Regions from separate parts of the Lysinibacillus sp. FW12 genome, predicted to be linked through region 2. Evidence: a T-box and tRNA genes for the amino acid it is inferred to sense, from the RefSeq annotation. Region 2 holds a T-box; the other regions hold tRNA genes.
What was found. The T-box of region 2 lies ahead of ileS (isoleucine--tRNA ligase). A T-box ahead of a tRNA ligase gene usually reads a tRNA of that ligase, here a tRNA-Ile.
Positions count from the first base shown of each region.

Region 1: it has a tRNA-Ile gene. The T-box ahead of ileS (isoleucine--tRNA ligase) is inferred to sense a tRNA for this amino acid. The anticodon was not compared.
Region 3: it has a tRNA-Ile gene. The T-box ahead of ileS (isoleucine--tRNA ligase) is inferred to sense a tRNA for this amino acid. The anticodon was not compared.

Region 1 is NZ_CP139094.1:1,167,289-1,173,367, forward strand. Features, by position in the region: gene SJW71_RS05960 (cysteine desulfurase family protein) at 1-50, shown strand, start outside; rRNA gene rrf (5S ribosomal RNA) at 313-428, shown strand; tRNA gene SJW71_RS05970 (tRNA-Val) at 439-514, shown strand; tRNA gene SJW71_RS05975 (tRNA-Thr) at 518-593, shown strand; tRNA gene SJW71_RS05980 (tRNA-Lys) at 601-676, shown strand; tRNA gene SJW71_RS05985 (tRNA-Leu) at 694-778, shown strand; tRNA gene SJW71_RS05990 (tRNA-Gly) at 815-889, shown strand; tRNA gene SJW71_RS05995 (tRNA-Leu) at 895-983, shown strand; tRNA gene SJW71_RS06000 (tRNA-Arg) at 992-1,068, shown strand; tRNA gene SJW71_RS06005 (tRNA-Pro) at 1,079-1,155, shown strand; tRNA gene SJW71_RS06010 (tRNA-Ala) at 1,170-1,245, shown strand; tRNA gene SJW71_RS06015 (tRNA-Met) at 1,272-1,345, shown strand; tRNA gene SJW71_RS06020 (tRNA-Ile) at 1,353-1,429, shown strand; tRNA gene SJW71_RS06025 (tRNA-Ser) at 1,445-1,537, shown strand; tRNA gene SJW71_RS06030 (tRNA-Met) at 1,591-1,665, shown strand; tRNA gene SJW71_RS06035 (tRNA-Asp) at 1,669-1,744, shown strand; tRNA gene SJW71_RS06040 (tRNA-Phe) at 1,803-1,878, shown strand; tRNA gene SJW71_RS06045 (tRNA-Gly) at 1,884-1,957, shown strand; tRNA gene SJW71_RS06050 (tRNA-Ile) at 1,959-2,035, shown strand; tRNA gene SJW71_RS06055 (tRNA-Asn) at 2,040-2,116, shown strand; tRNA gene SJW71_RS06060 (tRNA-Ser) at 2,127-2,217, shown strand; tRNA gene SJW71_RS06065 (tRNA-Glu) at 2,220-2,291, shown strand; gene SJW71_RS06070 (ABC transporter ATP-binding protein) at 2,424-3,221, opposite strand; gene SJW71_RS06075 (FecCD family ABC transporter permease) at 3,237-4,292, opposite strand; gene SJW71_RS06080 (FecCD family ABC transporter permease) at 4,289-5,293, opposite strand; gene SJW71_RS06085 (ABC transporter substrate-binding protein) at 5,432-6,079, shown strand, end outside.
Region 2 is NZ_CP139094.1:2,239,903-2,245,981, reverse strand. Features, by position in the region: gene SJW71_RS11505 (PLP-dependent aminotransferase family protein) at 1-486, opposite strand, end outside; gene SJW71_RS11500 (LysE/ArgO family amino acid transporter) at 597-1,199, shown strand; gene ileS (isoleucine--tRNA ligase) at 1,241-4,333, opposite strand; T-box leader at 4,394-4,632, opposite strand; gene SJW71_RS11490 (hypothetical protein) at 4,691-4,912, opposite strand; gene SJW71_RS11485 (hypothetical protein) at 4,991-5,638, opposite strand; gene SJW71_RS11480 (DUF3221 domain-containing protein) at 5,743-6,079, opposite strand, start outside.
Region 3 is NZ_CP139094.1:1,158,320-1,164,398, reverse strand. Features, by position in the region: gene nadC (carboxylating nicotinate-nucleotide diphosphorylase) at 1-650, shown strand, start outside; gene nadA (quinolinate synthase NadA) at 637-1,740, shown strand; gene SJW71_RS05940 (VOC family protein) at 1,950-2,366, shown strand; tRNA gene SJW71_RS05935 (tRNA-Glu) at 2,429-2,500, opposite strand; tRNA gene SJW71_RS05930 (tRNA-Ser) at 2,503-2,593, opposite strand; tRNA gene SJW71_RS05925 (tRNA-Asn) at 2,604-2,680, opposite strand; tRNA gene SJW71_RS05920 (tRNA-Ile) at 2,685-2,761, opposite strand; tRNA gene SJW71_RS05915 (tRNA-Gly) at 2,763-2,836, opposite strand; tRNA gene SJW71_RS05910 (tRNA-Phe) at 2,842-2,917, opposite strand; tRNA gene SJW71_RS05905 (tRNA-Asp) at 2,976-3,051, opposite strand; tRNA gene SJW71_RS05900 (tRNA-Met) at 3,055-3,129, opposite strand; tRNA gene SJW71_RS05895 (tRNA-Ser) at 3,183-3,275, opposite strand; tRNA gene SJW71_RS05890 (tRNA-Ile) at 3,291-3,367, opposite strand; tRNA gene SJW71_RS05885 (tRNA-Met) at 3,375-3,448, opposite strand; tRNA gene SJW71_RS05880 (tRNA-Ala) at 3,475-3,550, opposite strand; tRNA gene SJW71_RS05875 (tRNA-Pro) at 3,565-3,641, opposite strand; tRNA gene SJW71_RS05870 (tRNA-Arg) at 3,652-3,728, opposite strand; tRNA gene SJW71_RS05865 (tRNA-Leu) at 3,737-3,825, opposite strand; tRNA gene SJW71_RS05860 (tRNA-Gly) at 3,831-3,905, opposite strand; tRNA gene SJW71_RS05855 (tRNA-Leu) at 3,942-4,026, opposite strand; tRNA gene SJW71_RS05850 (tRNA-Lys) at 4,044-4,119, opposite strand; tRNA gene SJW71_RS05845 (tRNA-Thr) at 4,127-4,202, opposite strand; tRNA gene SJW71_RS05840 (tRNA-Val) at 4,206-4,281, opposite strand; rRNA gene rrf (5S ribosomal RNA) at 4,292-4,407, opposite strand; rRNA gene SJW71_RS05830 (23S ribosomal RNA) at 4,569-6,079, opposite strand, start outside.

The DNA.
Region 1 (6,079 bases), 1.1 Mb from region 2:
TTACAAGATTAACAATAGAGCTTTCAACCATTTCATTAGATAACAAGTGAGGGAAATCATAAGGCCTTCACTTGTTTTATTATAGATTTTAGGCTATAAAACATATCAAGAAAAATAATTGTTTTCTTTTGAAACAACAATTGATATAATATTTTGCAGGGCAATATTTTCTCTTACTTAACAAAAATATCTTTAAAAAGTAATAATTTCTTTTTTTTATAAAAAAGTATTGCACAATGTTAAAAAACGTTATACAATAATTCTTGTCTTGAAGGACAGGTAAACAACTTCAAAACAAGATACATAAAATAGTCTAGTGATGATGGCAAAGAGGTCACACCCGTTCCCATACCGAACACGGAAGTTAAGCTCTTTAGCGCCGATGGTAGTTGGGGGCTTCCCCCTGTGAGAGTAGGACGTCGCTAGGCATAATACCCAGGAGGATTAGCTCAGCTGGGAGAGCACCTGCCTTACAAGCAGGGGGTCGGCGGTTCGAGCCCGTCATCCTCCACCATATGCCGGTTTAGCTCAGCAGGTAGAGCAACTGACTTGTAATCAGTAGGTCGTGGGTTCGATTCCTATAGCCGGCACCATTTTTTCGAGCCATTAGCTCAGTTGGTAGAGCATCTGACTTTTAATCAGAGGGTCGAAGGTTCGAGTCCTTCATGGCTCACCATTTTGAAATAATAATAAGCGGGTGTGGCGGAATTGGCAGACGCACTAGACTTAGGATCTAGCGCCGCAAGGCGTGGGGGTTCGACTCCCTTCACCCGCACCATTATTTTCATTGCCAGATAAAAAAACTTATGCACATGCGGAAGTAGTTCAGTGGTAGAACACCACCTTGCCAAGGTGGGGGTCGCGAGTTCGAACCTCGTCTTCCGCTCCAAATGTGCCGGGGTGGCGGAACTGGCAGACGCACAGGACTTAAAATCCTGCGGTAGGTGACTACCGTACCGGTTCGATTCCGGTCCTCGGCACCATTTATTATGCGCCCGTAGCTCAATTGGATAGAGCGTCTGACTACGGATCAGAAGGTTATGGGTTCGACTCCTGTCGGGCGCGCCAAAAGAACGAACGGGAAGTAGCTCAGCTTGGTAGAGCACTTGGTTTGGGACCAAGGGGTCGCAGGTTCGAATCCTGTCTTCCCGACCATTTCCTAAAATTATGGGGCCTTAGCTCAGCTGGGAGAGCGCCTGCCTTGCACGCAGGAGGTCAGCGGTTCGATCCCGCTAGGCTCCACCATAGTAAATAACCAGTATAAAGATCCTGGCGGCGTAGCTCAGCTGGCTAGAGCGTACGGTTCATACCCGTAAGGTCGGGGGTTCGATCCCCTCTGCCGCCATCTTAAAGGACCTTTAGCTCAGTTGGTTAGAGCAGACGGCTCATAACCGTCCGGTCGCAGGTTCGAGTCCTGCAAGGTCCACCATTTATATAGTGTAACGGAGGTATACCCAAGTCTGGCTGAAGGGATCGGTCTTGAAAACCGACAGGCGGGTAACACCGCGCGGGGGTTCGAATCCCTCTACCTCCTCCAGTTTTAAATTTTTATAAATGGTGCTTTAAAAACTCGAAACAGAATATCATTATCGCGGGGTGGAGCAGTGGTAGCTCGTCGGGCTCATAACCCGAAGGTCGTTGGTTCAAATCCGGCCCCCGCAACCAAAAGGTCCCGTGGTGTAGCGGTTAACATGCCTGCCTGTCACGCAGGAGATCGCCGGTTCGATCCCGGTCGGGACCGCCATTATTATAATGAAAAACATGAGAAGCAAAAGAGTGAGCAAGCTTAGCATGGACGAAATGGGTCAGTAGCTCAGTTGGTAGAGCATTAGATTGAAGCTCTAAGTGTCGGCGGTTCGATTCCGTCCTGACCCACCATTTATGCGGGTGTAGTTTAATGGTAAAACCTCAGCCTTCCAAGCTGATGTCGTGGGTTCGATTCCCATCACCCGCTCCAAGGGCCTATAGCTCAGCTGGTTAGAGCGCACGCCTGATAAGCGTGAGGTCGATGGTTCGAGTCCATTTAGGCCCACCATTATTCCGAAGTAGCTCAGTTGGTAGTAGCACCTGACTGTTAATCAGGTTGTCGCAGGTTCGAGTCCTGCCTTCGGAGCCATTTTTTATTTGGGGAAGTACTCAAGAGGCTGAAGAGGCGCCCCTGCTAAGGGTGTAGGTCGGGTAACCGGCGCGAGGGTTCAAATCCCTCCTTCTCCGCCATTGGCCCGTTGGTCAAGTGGTTAAGACACCGCCCTTTCACGGCGGTAACACGGGTTCGAATCCCGTACGGGTCATACTAAGTGCAGTAGATGAATTTCATCTACTGCACTTTTTAATTTTAGTCATAGATTTATAATATAGCTACCATAAATTAAAGCCTACACAGGATAGTTTAATCTGTGTAGGCTTTTAATTTTACTAAGAAGCTATGAAATTCTACGTCCTTTTCCATATGGAATGCATAGAGGTGTACCAAATATTGGATCTGTCGTCATTTGGCAATCAAGGTCAAACACATGACTAACTAAATCAGTTGTCATAATTTCTTCTGGTTTACCTTGACGATAGACACCACGATCACGGACAGTAATAATATGATCGGCATAGCGACATGCGAGATTAATATCATGTAATACCATAATAATCGTTCGCTTTTGCTGTTGGTTTAACTCGTACAATAAATCTAAAACTTCTATCTGATGAGTTAAATCTAAGTATGTCGTAGGCTCGTCCAAAAGAATAATATCCGTATCTTGAGCAAGCGTCATAGCAATCCAAGCACGTTGACGTTGTCCTCCTGATAGCTCATCCACTGGTCTATCTTGTAAATGCTCTGTGCCTGTTGCTCTTAAGGCATTTAATACGATTTCTTCATCCTTTTCCGTCCACTGTTGACGCCAGCTTTGGTAAGGATAGCGACCTTGCTTCACAAGCTGTAGGACAGTTAGGCCTTCTGGTGCAACAGGGGATTGGGGAAGAATCGAAAGATTTCTAGCCACCTGCTTTGTTGATAATTTAAAAATATCCTCTCCATCTAATAGAACGGAACCTTTTTTAGGTTTTAATAATCGAGCGATGGAGCGTAGGAGTGTGGATTTACCACAGCCATTCGCTCCAATTAATACAGTAATTTCATTCAAAGGGATAGATAAATTGAGATCTTCGATAATATTGGAATCACCATAACTTAATGTAAGGGATTTGGTTAATAACGATTCAGTCATGTAGTATAGACTCCTTTATTTATTAGGATTTCTAAATAGTAAATAGATAAAATAGGGAGCACCAATGGCAGCGGTAAAGACACCAGCGGGTACTTCTAACGGGCTAAAAGCAGTACGACCAATAATATCTGCTATCATCACAAGCAATGCTCCGATTGCTGCAGATGCTGGAATAAGTACACCGAATGATGAACCAACAATGCGTCGTGCAATATGAGGTGCCATTAATCCTACAAACCCAATGGCGCCAGCAAATGCTATAGCACTCGCTACTAGACTGGAACATAATAGGATTAAGTAAAGGCGTGTTTTTTGAACAGATTGCCCAAGGCTTGACGCTGTATCATCACCTAGTTCTTGAACATTTAACTGTCGTGTAATAAAGAATGTAATAAGTAGTAGAACGATGATCAATGGTACAACGATTTGTACTTGATCCCAATCTGCACTTTTGACACTACCCGTAATCCATTTATTCGCTTCACTCGCTTGATAAATTGGCCCGATAATCATTAACATGGTAGTAATAGCTTGCATAAAAGCTGACACGCTAATACCGATTAAGACAAGACGATTTGGTGTGACACCATCTTTCCAAGCAAATAGATAGACAATACATCCGACAACAGTAGCTCCTATAAAGCCTGCTAATGGTAACCATTCTATACTAACTGTTAAAGAGTGATTAGAATCACTGAAAATAGCTAAGAATCCAACAACTGCTGCACCACCACCAGCTGATATCCCGATAATATCAGGTGAGGCAAGTGGATTTTTTACGATTCCTTGTAAAATGGCACCTGCTACGGCTAACGCCATTCCAGCAAAGGCAGCAATGAAAATCCGAGGCATTCGGAAATCAATAATGATTAGCTGATCAAAATCTGACCCGTAACCAAGAAAAGCTTGTAAAACCTTTAATGGATTGATGAAAGAATCACCAAATGATGCACTAAAAAAGAAAACAGCAACTGCTAGTAGACTAATCACCATTAATTTTTTTGCAGCTTGTACATCTAATAAAAAAGAAAATTTTTGTTGAAGTAAACGAATTGTTTTTACATGTTTCATTTATTTTTTCCACCTTTTCGCGCAAGGTAAATAAAGAATGGTGTGCCAATCATAGCCGTCATAACTCCTACTGGAACTTCTTGGGGCATAATAATATAACGAGCCGCAACATCAGCCAGCAATAAAAGAATCCCTCCAAGTAACGCAGCCATAGGAATAAGCCATCGATGATCAGTGCCGACAAACTTTCGCGCAAAATGGGGAACGACAATGCCAATAAAACCAATGGGACCAGCAATCGCAACAGCGCCACCTGCTAAAAAAATAACGATAAGTCCTACTAAGATTTTCATCAGCCCTAATCGTAATCCTAATCCTCTTGCTACATCATCTCCAAGAGCAAGAATATTCATTTTGGAAGAAATAATGAGTGCTGCTATCCATCCGATTACTAAATAAGGAAGAACAGAAAGTAGAATTTCAAGTTTTCTACCCTGTACAGAGCCAGCTAACCAAAACAATACTTGATCGAGTTCAGCTTCATTAGTAGCGAGTAAACCTTGTGTAAATGAAGCAAAAAGTGCACTAATGGCAGCCCCTGCTAAAGTGATTTTCACGGGAGTAACAGCATCCCTACCTGAAAAACTAATCGAATAAACGGATAAAGCAGCGATTGCTGCACCTAGAAATGCGATCCATGCAAAAGATTGCAGGCTGGAAATATGGAAAAAAATCATGGCAAAGACAACAGCAAAGCCTGCACCTGCATTGATACCCAAGATTCCTGGAGAGGCTAATGGATTTTTTGTTAAGGTTTGCATAAGCACGCCTGTAATAGCTAACGAAGCACCAACACAGCTGGCTATAAGTGCTCTTGGAATACGAACATTTTGAATAATAATATGCTCATTTGAATTGTTAAATTGTATAAAAGATTCATAGGTCGTTTGAATAGAAGTATTCGCATAACCGTAAACAATACTAATCCCCATACAAAGAAGTAAGAGAACAACCCCTACTAGTAAAGCCATTATCTTGGAATAATTATTTTTTAATATCATATTGAACTATACTCTTTTCTAAAAAATTACTAAATTAATGATTGACATTAATAGATACATACAATACGATTAATATCGATCTTAGATGAAAGTGATTTTCATTCTCGTCTAATATGCCTAAACATTTTATCATATACAATGGAGGAAGAAAAGGTGCAAAAAGCATTTCAAAAACTATTAGTTTTGCTAGCTGTTATGGCTATTTTTGTGCTAGCAGCATGTGGCGATTCTAAAGATACTACCAAAGATGAGAAATCAAAAGAAAGCAATGCATACAGTGTCGAACATGCAATGGGTACAACTGAAGTAAAAGATACACCAAAGCGTATCGTTGTTTTAACAAATGAAGGAACAGAAGCATTATTAGCACTAGGAATTAAACCAGTAGGTGCAGTACAATCTTGGACAGGCGATCCATGGTATGATCACATTAAGGATCAAATGGACGGTGTGGAAGTTGTCGGTATCGAACATGAAATTAATATCGAAAAAATCGCTTCTTTAAAGCCAGATTTAATCATCGGTAATAAATTACGACAAGAAAAAGATTATGCGAAGCTTAGCAAAATTGCGCCAACTGTGTTTTCAGACACATTACGTGGTGATTGGAAAGAGAACTTTAAATTATACGCAAAAGCAGTAAATCAAGAAACAAAGGGACAAGAGGTGCTAAAAGCCTACGAAGATAAGTTACTAGCGCTGAAAGAAAAGCTTGGAGAACAAACAAACCAAGAAGTTTCATTTGTACGCTTTATGGCAGATAAATCTCGTATCTATTACACAGAT
Region 2 (6,079 bases):
TTGATCATTGCCCTGTGGTGAAGAATAACCTAAGCTTTTCGGCTGAAATGATAGTTCTCTAAGTGAAGATTCCATTTCCTCAGTTGGTAACAAGTCAGGAGCAAGCTCACCCGTTCCTAATCGAATGACATCATCACGCTGCTCGTATTCATTTATCAATTGGATGGTGTGGTAATTTGGCTTATGAATACTTGTTTCGATATAGGTTTGCCAATTCGGCTGTGTTTGCTGAAGTAATGCATGCCAGGAATTGTCAGTAACATAAACACCAGAGCCTATCTTTGCCTCAAGAATGCCCATAGCTTTTAATTCCTCCAAAGCCTGTTGAACTGTACTTCGATTTACTTCAAACTGCATAGCCAATTGTCGTTGGGTAGGAAGTTTTGTCCCTGCCACCCAGTCCCCTCGTTCCACTTGAGCGATTACCCAGTGAACAATTTGTTGCTGTAACGTGGAGTCACTTTGTCTATTTGGCTGCCAGCTCATGATTCATCCCCTTCCATTCTAGAAAATTGGGTGGATAAAAAACCATCCAATTGGTCGTTTTCTTTTAGTTATACCATAACTAAAATGAAGAGTGAAAGGAGGGATTGTCGTTGGAAGCTTTTCTTCATGGTATCATTTTAGCATTTGGTCTTATATTGCCATTAGGTGTACAAAATGTTTTTGTTTTTTCGCAAGGTGCTTCACAACCAAATGTATTCAAAGCATTGCCTGCAAGTGTGACAGCAGCTATCTGTGATACAATGTTGATTTTACTAGCGGTATTCGGTTTATCATTAATTGTCCTACAATTTGAGTGGTTACGAATTACGTTAATGACGGTTGGTATCGTGTTCTTACTTTATATGGGCTATAGTATTTGGCGTTCAAATCCGTCATCTACCACTAATAGCGAAGCACTGCCTGTAAAAAAACAAATATTCTTTGCACTCTCTGTGTCGCTCCTCAATCCACATGCGATATTAGATACAATCGGTGTTATTGGGACGAGCGCATTAAAATATAGTGGTACAGAGCAAATCATTTTTACCCTCGCCTGTGTCTTAATTTCCTGGCTGTGGTTTTTCGGACTTACTTTGACGGGAGCCTCGTTCAAAAAACTGGATCGCTCTGGAAAACTAATGCGATTATTTAATAAATGCTCTGCCATCTTTATATGGGCAACAGCCTGTTATCTTGCAAGTGGCTTCCTGTAGCATACATAGAAAATGCTCAGGCGGTAACCTGAGCATTTTTCTTATAGCGCAACAAAAATTGTAAGCTTTTCATTAAACAGTGCTGTATCTATCGATGTTTCTTCGTGCCATTCCACACCATAATGCAGAGCTTTGACCAACACATTTGCTTGTAATAAAGTTTCGTGCTGCTGGATGATAGATAAGACTTCCGAACTCCCATTAAAGGCAATCGACACATATTGCTCCACTGGTAGCTGCCATTTTTTACGTGCATCTTGAATTGTACGGATCAATTCTCGCATTTGCCCCTCTTGTAATAAGCTCTCCGTTAGTTGTACATTGAGCAAGACACGACAAGTGCTATCCTCTGCTTTTATATAATGCTCCTTCACGACGGATTCTGCGACCACATGCGTTGACAGCAATGTAAGCTGTTGATCTTCAATTACGATATCTAATGCCCCTTGTTGCTGTAACTTAATTTTCTCTTCATTTGTTAATGTCGTTACATAGTCTTTTACCTGATTCACCTTTGAACCAAATGCAGCTCCTGCTGTTTTAAAGTTCAGCTTATAATAGACACGTTCATAGGCTGAAAAGTCATGCGTCCATCTACAGAACTTGATATTTAACTCATCTTGAATGAGCTCATTATAGACTTGGTAATCTGCCAACTCACCATTTACTGCAACAATGAGTTCACTTAAAGGTTGCTTAACCTTCATCCCCTGGCTATTGCGTATACTACGTCCTAGTTCCACTACTGTTAACACCATTGCCATTTCTTGTTCTAGCCTCACATCCATTAGCTGCTCGTTACATATTGGATAGTTTTCAAGATGGACACTTTTCCCACATAATTGTCGGTAAATATCTTCTGCTATAAATGGAGTAAACGGAGCTAGTAATTGACAAATAGATGTTAGAAGCTCGTAAAGTGTACTAAATGCTCCTCGTTTATCTACAGTCAGCCCATTTGCCCAAAATCTGGCGCGAGAACGGCGAATATACCAATTGCTTAACTCCTCCACCAATTGGGCAATTTCCCTAGTCGCCTGCGTAAATTGGTAATCATCCATGGCAGCTGTCACAACTTGGATAGTGTGATGTAAGCGAGACAAAATCCAATGATCTAAATGTGACCGTGTACCAGTATTTGAGGCATCATACGTAAACCCATCGATTGTGGCATACATTTCATAAAATTTAAACGTATGATCAAGTGTATCTACTAGCTTTGATTTCGCATCCAATACAATTTTCTTGGAAAAGCGCTTCGGATTCCAAGGGGAGCTATCTACTAGAAAGGCCCAGCGTAAAGCATCCGCTCCATACTGCTCGATTAATTCAACTGGTTCTAAAGCATTGCCTTTACTTTTAGACATCTTCTGCCCATGCTCATCTAACACATGCCCTAACGATAGGACATTTTTATAAGGTGGCTTCCCTGTAAACAAGGTCGATACGGCTAATAAACTATAGAAAAAGCCTCGTGTTTGGTCAATCCCTTCAATAACGACATTTGCTGGAAATTGATTGTGAAAAGTCGCCACATCTTCAAAAGGATAGTGCTGCTGCGCAAATGGCATCGAGCCACTATCAAACCAAACATCAATTACTTCAGGTGTACGCTTCATGTCTCCCTGACACTGAGGACAAGTGCAGACAATGTCATCGATAAATGGTTTATGAAGCTCTATTTGCTCATCAACAGCCCCTTTGGCTAATTTTATTAATGCTGCGATACTGTTTGGAGCCTCCTCATGACCGCAACCCTGACAAACCCATACATTGAGCGGTGTCCCCCAGTAGCGGTTTCGGCTGATGTTCCAATCCACTAAATTTTCTAGGAAGTTGCCAAATCGACCATCCTTAATATGACCTGGATACCATGTCACTTGTTGATTATTTTGTAAAAGCTGCTCCTTTAAGGATGACATCTTGATAAACCAGCTATCTGTTGCGTAATACAACAATGGTGAATCACAGCGCCAGCAATGTGGATAGCTATGCTCATATTTTTCTTTTGCAAATAACAGCTCTTTTTTTGCAAGCATTTTTATAATATCGACATCACAATCTTTCACGAATCGCCCGACAAGCTCTGGTACTTCATCTGTATAGCACCCTTTCAAGTCCACTACATTAATAAAGGATAAACCATGGTGCTGAACTGTTTTATAATCGTCCTCGCCATAGGCAGGTGCGATATGCACAATCCCTGTACCACTGTGCTCTGTCACATAATCTGCCATGACAACAACATGCCCTTTATCGACCTTTACATAAGAAAATGGTGGGTGATAGGAAACACCCGCAAACTCATGCCCATCATGCTCACTTACTATTTCTACAGGCTCTGAAAATACCTTTGCTACAAGTGATTTAGCCAGGATGTATACGTTATTTGCATGCTTTACACGTACATATTTAAGTGCAGGATTCATTGCCAAAGCAACATTGGCAGGTAAAGTCCACGGTGTCGTCGTCCAGCCTAAAAAATATTCGTCGTGATCCTGTCGCTTAAACATGGCTGTCACAGATAAATCTTTGATATCCTTGTAGCCCTGTGCCACTTCATGAGAGCTTAAGGACGTTTGACAGCTAGGGCAATATGGTGACACCCGATGCCCTTTATATAAACGATTTTCCTTGTGAACATGACTTAAAATATGCCAGACGGACTCGATGTAATCATTACTTAGTGTAAGATAAGGATCATCCATATCGAGCCAGTAACCTAGCTGTTCTGTAAAGGATCGCCACTTCTGTTCGTAAGTAAAAACGCTATTTTTACATGCTTGGATAAAACGCTCTACCCCGTAATTTTCAATCTCTTGTTTTCCAGAGATACCTAATGTCTTTTCTACCCCTAACTCCACAGGCAATCCATGTGTATCCCAGCCTGCTTTTCGTTCAACGAAAAAGCCTTGCATTGTTTTATAGCGAGCTACAACATCTTTAATTGTTCTGCCAAATGCATGGCCGACGTGTGGTAAACCATTTGCTGTCGGTGGTCCTTCGTAAAATACAAATGGCTGCTGTCCAGCTCGATTGGTTACGGATTTTGCAAAGGTAGCCTCTTGTTCCCACAAAGCTCGAATCCGTGTTTCTCGTTCAACCGTTGTTTCTTTCTTTTGTTCTACCTGCATATTAGTTCCTCCTATACAATCAAATTTGTATAAAAGGCATACAAAAAACCCCGTCCCAAGAAAAGGGACGGGGTTAACCGCGAATACCACCCTAATTCTATTAACACAATGGTCAATAGCACTCAGCAACGTACAAACATACGTGTTCTTTTTAACGGTAGACACCCGGGTTAGCTTACTTTCTTCAGCTAACCTTCTCAGAGAGGATTTTCATGTAACATCTGCACACCGACTTCCACCAACTGCCGGCTCTCTGTAGAACAAAATGAAACACTACTCTTTCTCATCAACGAATTTGTATGCTTTTATTGCATGTCATCGTATCAAATTAGCCAATGTTTGTCAATCATGTTTCGCCTATGATAACTCGTTAAGACAAGTGGCGATTTGTTGATGAAGGGTCGCATATTTTGATTGATTATATGTTTGGATAAAAAAGCTTTTTAGCAATGTTTTGTAATTGAATACTGCGTTTCTGTAATGCTCTTCAGCTAATTGACTCTTTAATGTAACTACTGTTGATGGCATTTTCTGCACTAATTGAATTACCTCATCTTGCTCTAATCCTTGCTCCAGCATCGCAAAAAAATGCCATTAATTTATTCTTTAACTCATCTTCCTTCAAACGTATTGTAGCAACTGATTGACTCCCCTTACTTAATCTTTTTGATTCTCCCAATTACTTTCTTGGTATAGCCCATCTAGCCTCCAACCATTATAAAAACGAACATATGTAAATTCCTTTTGCCAATTATCCTGATGCACAACAACCTTGCTTCGCCAAGGTAAAGTAGATGCATAAACCGGTCCCTTTCGAACCTCAGCTATATGATCAGCTACATCGAGCAGTGTGGAAGGTGCATTCGTATTCTTTATCAAATAAAGCTGCCGATCTGGGCTGGCCTCGAGCTCTTGCATTAACTGCTGGTGAAAAGCAACTACCTGTTGATTTGCCAGAAAAAGTGAATACACAGGAGAGCTCGCAAATAGCGCCATTAATACTGCCACAAAAACAACATGCTTTTTCTTCAAACCTATGTAAAACGACCAATTCTTTTCCTTTTTGTATAAATGAAGATATATTACTAGACTTATTGGCCATAAAAATAGTAGCTGCCAGCAAAGGACAACCCAAAATAGCTCTCCATCTGAAACGAAATATCGAATACTCAGGTAATTGAATAACCATAGAGGAAACGACCAACGCCAAGGAGTCTCTTGCTGCGACCTACTCTTAAAATAAATTAGTAGAAGAGGTAAGCTTAGGAAAAAGGCTGTTGTAAAATCTACTATAGCAAATAACAACCCAACACCTCCATTTAAGGAAAATATTACAACTATTGTAACGGAATTTAAATTAAAGGAAAAGGCTATGCATTCTATATTTTTGAATGGTAGCCTTTATTTTATTAATATTCTTCTACTATTCTCAAACCCACGATATCTTTAAAATCAATGAAAGGTTGAACTTCGTCGTTCCCAATTACTTGACTATATTGTACCTCCACGCGATCGCCAACTGATAGTGTTTCGGGGACATCCACTAGAGGGAACCACGTACCATTGCTATGCTTTTTCACTAATTCATCTACCGATAATTGACCAATCTCACTATCCAAGACACCCGAGACAACTAAAAATTCATGTTCCTTAATCGCTAAGACTGTTCCACTTCTTACTAGCTTCATTTGACTGTCATTTTCCGGTATCCCATATTTTTCTCGTAAGGTGTCAATGTCTTTATGA
Region 3 (6,079 bases), 1.1 Mb from region 2:
AGGATGGAGAGACAGTAGATGCAGGCGATATACTAGCCGTGATAAAAGGTCCCTTACAAAAATTGTTAATAGGCGAACGTGTCATCTTAAATCTTATTCAACGTATGTCTGCCATTGCAACAGCTACTCACCAAGCAGTCCAAGAAACGATAGGTACGCATGCGAAAATATGTGATACTCGTAAAACAATGCCTGGCATGCGTATGCTTGATAAATATGCAGTGAGAGTCGGTGGTGCTTTTAATCATCGAAATGGACTGTATGATGCCATCATGTTAAAAGATAATCATCTTGCCTTTGCAGGTAGTATAACAAAAGCTGTTCAGACCGCTAGAGAGAAAGTCGGTCATACCGTGAAAATTGAAGTAGAAATTGAAACAAAGGAACAGCTAGATGAAGCCATCATTGCTGGAGTAGATATCATTATGTTTGATAACCGCAGTCCAGAAGAAATTCGAGATTGGCTTCCTTCTGTCCCCCCTACTATTGCAACAGAAGCTTCAGGGGGTATCACACTGGATAATTTAAAGGCTTATGCACAGTCAGGTGTTCAGTGGATTTCACTTGGTTCATTAACCCATTCTGTCAAAGCTTTTGATATTAGTGCACTTGTTCAAATGAAAGGAGCTCATTCCCTTGTCCATCACTAGTTTATTACAACAGACGACACTACTTCCTGAGCATTATCGGACATTATCCGTAGAGGAAATGGAATCTCGTATTTTAGCAATAAAGAAAAAATTAGGCTCTAAACTTTTTATCCCAGGACACCATTATCAAAAAGATGAGGTTATTCAATTTGCTGATGCAACTGGTGATTCTCTACAACTAGCTCAATTATCTGCCGCTAATAAGGAGGCTGAACATATCGTATTTTGTGGTGTACATTTTATGGCAGAAACGGCAGACATGCTGACAATGAAACAGCAACATGTCTATTTACCAGATATGCGTGCAGGCTGTTCGATGGCTGATATGGCGAATATTTATCAAACAGAACAAGCATGGCCAATCCTTCAACAGCTCTTTGGCGATACGATTATTCCTCTAACTTATGTCAATTCAACCGCGGCCATTAAAGCCTTTACGGGACGACATGGTGGTGCCTGTGTTACATCATCGAATGCAAGGGAGCTTGTACAATGGGCATTTACACAAAAACAGCGTATTTTCTTTTTACCCGATCAACATTTAGGGAGAAATACCGCCTATGATTTAGGTATTCCCCTTGAAAATATGGCCGTTTGGAATCCTCATAAAAATATGCTCGAAACTAAGGAATCACTTGAAAACATCCAGGTTATTCTGTGGAAGGGTCATTGTTCTGTGCATGAGGGGTTTACAGTTCAACATACGGAAGTCATTCGCAAAGAACATCCCACAATGAGGATTATTGTTCATCCAGAATGTAGTCGTGAAGTTGTTGCAGCAGCTGATGATGCCGGCTCGACAAAATACATTATTGATACAATCAATCGAGCACCAAGCGGATCTGCATGGGCCATTGGAACAGAAATGAACCTTGTCAATCGTATCATTAAGCAACATCCAGATAAACATATTATTTCGCTAAATGAAAATTTTTGTCCTTGTCTAACTATGAACCGAATAGACCTTCCACATTTACTATGGAGTCTTGAAAGTATTGAACAGGGGCAACCTCATAACCGTATACAAGTAGATGAACATACTACCGCTGAAGCACTTAGCTCACTTGAAAGAATGCTTGTACGGGGGTAACAAGAAGAATTTTAAAAGCAGACATGTTGTTGTATCAATATTTCTGCTTTTTTTGTAAAGTTAAGGAGTTATGAAAAACGTCGTTCATTTTTTGATATGACTTATACTTTTTTGATTAAGGATGTTGGGAAATAAATGAAATCCATTTACTTGTAGAAATTGACATGGATTTATTTTCTATGATACTGTCGATTTGGAGGTGATAATCAATGGCTTTTCAATCGAAAAATATATTTATCAATTTACCAGTAAAAGATCTTAACAAATCAATCAACTTTTTTAAAGACTTAGGTTTTGAATTTAATCAACAATTTAGTGATGAAACAACAGCTTCAATGATTATTAGCGAAAATATCTTTGCATTAATAATGGTAGAAGAACGATTCAAAGGATTTACAAAGAAGGAGATTGCAGATACAGCTACTTCTGCAGAGGCGATATTATGTCTTTCCGCTGAAAACCGAGAACAAGTAGATCAATTAGTAAATAAAGCACTAGCCTCTGGTGGTAAACCTTACAGTGAACCACAAGATCACGGATTTATGTACGGCTGGGGATTCCAAGATGTAGATGGGCATATTTGGGAAGTAGTATATATGGATGAAAGCGCACTAAATAATGAGTAATTATATATCTATCTAAATATAAAAAAAACAGTAGCTGCAAATGCAGTTACTGTTTTTTAGTATGACCCGTACGGGATTCGAACCCGTGTTACCGCCGTGAAAGGGCGGTGTCTTAACCACTTGACCAACGGGCCAATGGCGGAGAAGGAGGGATTTGAACCCTCGCGCCGGTTACCCGACCTACACCCTTAGCAGGGGCGCCTCTTCAGCCTCTTGAGTACTTCCCCAAATAAAAAATGGCTCCGAAGGCAGGACTCGAACCTGCGACAACCTGATTAACAGTCAGGTGCTACTACCAACTGAGCTACTTCGGAATAATGGTGGGCCTAAATGGACTCGAACCATCGACCTCACGCTTATCAGGCGTGCGCTCTAACCAGCTGAGCTATAGGCCCTTGGAGCGGGTGATGGGAATCGAACCCACGACATCAGCTTGGAAGGCTGAGGTTTTACCATTAAACTACACCCGCATAAATGGTGGGTCAGGACGGAATCGAACCGCCGACACTTAGAGCTTCAATCTAATGCTCTACCAACTGAGCTACTGACCCATTTCGTCCATGCTAAGCTTGCTCACTCTTTTGCTTCTCATGTTTTTCATTATAATAATGGCGGTCCCGACCGGGATCGAACCGGCGATCTCCTGCGTGACAGGCAGGCATGTTAACCGCTACACCACGGGACCTTTTGGTTGCGGGGGCCGGATTTGAACCAACGACCTTCGGGTTATGAGCCCGACGAGCTACCACTGCTCCACCCCGCGATAATGATATTCTGTTTCGAGTTTTTAAAGCACCATTTATAAAAATTTAAAACTGGAGGAGGTAGAGGGATTCGAACCCCCGCGCGGTGTTACCCGCCTGTCGGTTTTCAAGACCGATCCCTTCAGCCAGACTTGGGTATACCTCCGTTACACTATATAAATGGTGGACCTTGCAGGACTCGAACCTGCGACCGGACGGTTATGAGCCGTCTGCTCTAACCAACTGAGCTAAAGGTCCTTTAAGATGGCGGCAGAGGGGATCGAACCCCCGACCTTACGGGTATGAACCGTACGCTCTAGCCAGCTGAGCTACGCCGCCAGGATCTTTATACTGGTTATTTACTATGGTGGAGCCTAGCGGGATCGAACCGCTGACCTCCTGCGTGCAAGGCAGGCGCTCTCCCAGCTGAGCTAAGGCCCCATAATTTTAGGAAATGGTCGGGAAGACAGGATTCGAACCTGCGACCCCTTGGTCCCAAACCAAGTGCTCTACCAAGCTGAGCTACTTCCCGTTCGTTCTTTTGGCGCGCCCGACAGGAGTCGAACCCATAACCTTCTGATCCGTAGTCAGACGCTCTATCCAATTGAGCTACGGGCGCATAATAAATGGTGCCGAGGACCGGAATCGAACCGGTACGGTAGTCACCTACCGCAGGATTTTAAGTCCTGTGCGTCTGCCAGTTCCGCCACCCCGGCACATTTGGAGCGGAAGACGAGGTTCGAACTCGCGACCCCCACCTTGGCAAGGTGGTGTTCTACCACTGAACTACTTCCGCATGTGCATAAGTTTTTTTATCTGGCAATGAAAATAATGGTGCGGGTGAAGGGAGTCGAACCCCCACGCCTTGCGGCGCTAGATCCTAAGTCTAGTGCGTCTGCCAATTCCGCCACACCCGCTTATTATTATTTCAAAATGGTGAGCCATGAAGGACTCGAACCTTCGACCCTCTGATTAAAAGTCAGATGCTCTACCAACTGAGCTAATGGCTCGAAAAAATGGTGCCGGCTATAGGAATCGAACCCACGACCTACTGATTACAAGTCAGTTGCTCTACCTGCTGAGCTAAACCGGCATATGGTGGAGGATGACGGGCTCGAACCGCCGACCCCCTGCTTGTAAGGCAGGTGCTCTCCCAGCTGAGCTAATCCTCCTGGGTATTATGCCTAGCGACGTCCTACTCTCACAGGGGGAAGCCCCCAACTACCATCGGCGCTAAAGAGCTTAACTTCCGTGTTCGGTATGGGAACGGGTGTGACCTCTTTGCCATCATCACTAGACTTGCACGTAGATGTGCTGTCTTCTGCATTACAATAAGGATATAGCATTCTTAGCAGAAGTTCCTATATGTTAAGCTTCAAAATACACTATGTATAAAAGCTCTTATGAAAGAGTTGTTCTTTCAAAACTGGATAAACGTACATTGACTGCTTCAAACAATTTGGTTAAGTCCTCGATCGATTAGTATTCGTCAGCTCCATGTGTCACCACACTTCCACCTCGAACCTATCTACCTCATCGTCTTTGAGGGATCTTACTTACTTGCGTAATGGGAAATCTCATCTTGAGGGGGGCTTCATGCTTAGATGCTTTCAGCACTTATCCCGTCCACACATAGCTACCCAGCGATGCCTTTGGCAAGACAACTGGTACACCAGCGGTGTGTCCATCCCGGTCCTCTCGTACTAAGGACAGCTCCTCTCAAATTTCCTACGCCCACGACGGATAGGGACCGAACTGTCTCACGACGTTCTGAACCCAGCTCGCGTACCGCTTTAATGGGCGAACAGCCCAACCCTTGGGACCGACTACAGCCCCAGGATGCGATGAGCCGACATCGAGGTGCCAAACCTCCCCGTCGATGTGGACTCTTGGGGGAGATAAGCCTGTTATCCCCGGGGTAGCTTTTATCCGTTGAGCGATGGCCCTTCCATGCGGAACCACCGGATCACTAAGCCCGTCTTTCGACCCTGCTCGACTTGTAGGTCTCGCAGTCAAGCTCCCTTGTGCCTTTACACTCTACGAATGATTTCCAACCATTCTGAGGGAACCTTTGGGCGCCTCCGTTACCTTTTAGGAGGCGACCGCCCCAGTCAAACTGTCCGCCTGACACTGTCTCCTGCCCCGCTAAGGGGCATGGGTTAGAATTTCAATACAACCAGGGTAGTATCCCACCGACGCCTCCTTCGAAGCTGGCGCTCCGAGATCTCTGGCTCCTACCTATCCTGTACAAGTTGTACCAAAATTCAATATCAGGCTACAGTAAAGCTCCACGGGGTCTTTCCGTCCTGTCGCGGGTAACCTGCATCTTCACAGGTACTATAATTTCACCGAGTCTCTCGTTGAGACAGTGCCCAGATCGTTACGCCTTTCGTGCGGGTCGGAACTTACCCGACAAGGAATTTCGCTACCTTAGGACCGTTATAGTTACGGCCGCCGTTTACTGGGGCTTCAATTCGCAGCTTCGCTTGCGCTAACCACTCCTCTTAACCTTCCAGCACCGGGCAGGCGTCAGCCCCTATACGTCACCTTACGGTTTTGCAGAGACCTGTGTTTTTGCTAAACAGTCGCCTGGGCCTATTCACTGCGGCTCTCATGCGCTTGCACGCTCAAGAGCACCCCTTCTCCCGAAGTTACGGGGTCATTTTGCCGAGTTCCTTAACGAGAGTTCTCTCGCACACCTTAGGATTCTCTCCTCGACTACCTGTGTCGGTTTGCGGTACGGGCACCTCTCACCTCGATAGAGGCTTTTCTTGGCAGTGTGAAATCAGGAACTTCGTCCATACGGACTCGCCATCACAGCTCAACGTTACAGTGTGCGGATTTGCCTACACACACGCCTTACTGCTTGGACGCGCATAACCAACAGCGCGCTTACCCTATCCTACTGCGTCCCCCCATTTCTCAAACGGTGAGGAGGTGGTACAGGAATATCAACCTGTTGTCCATCGC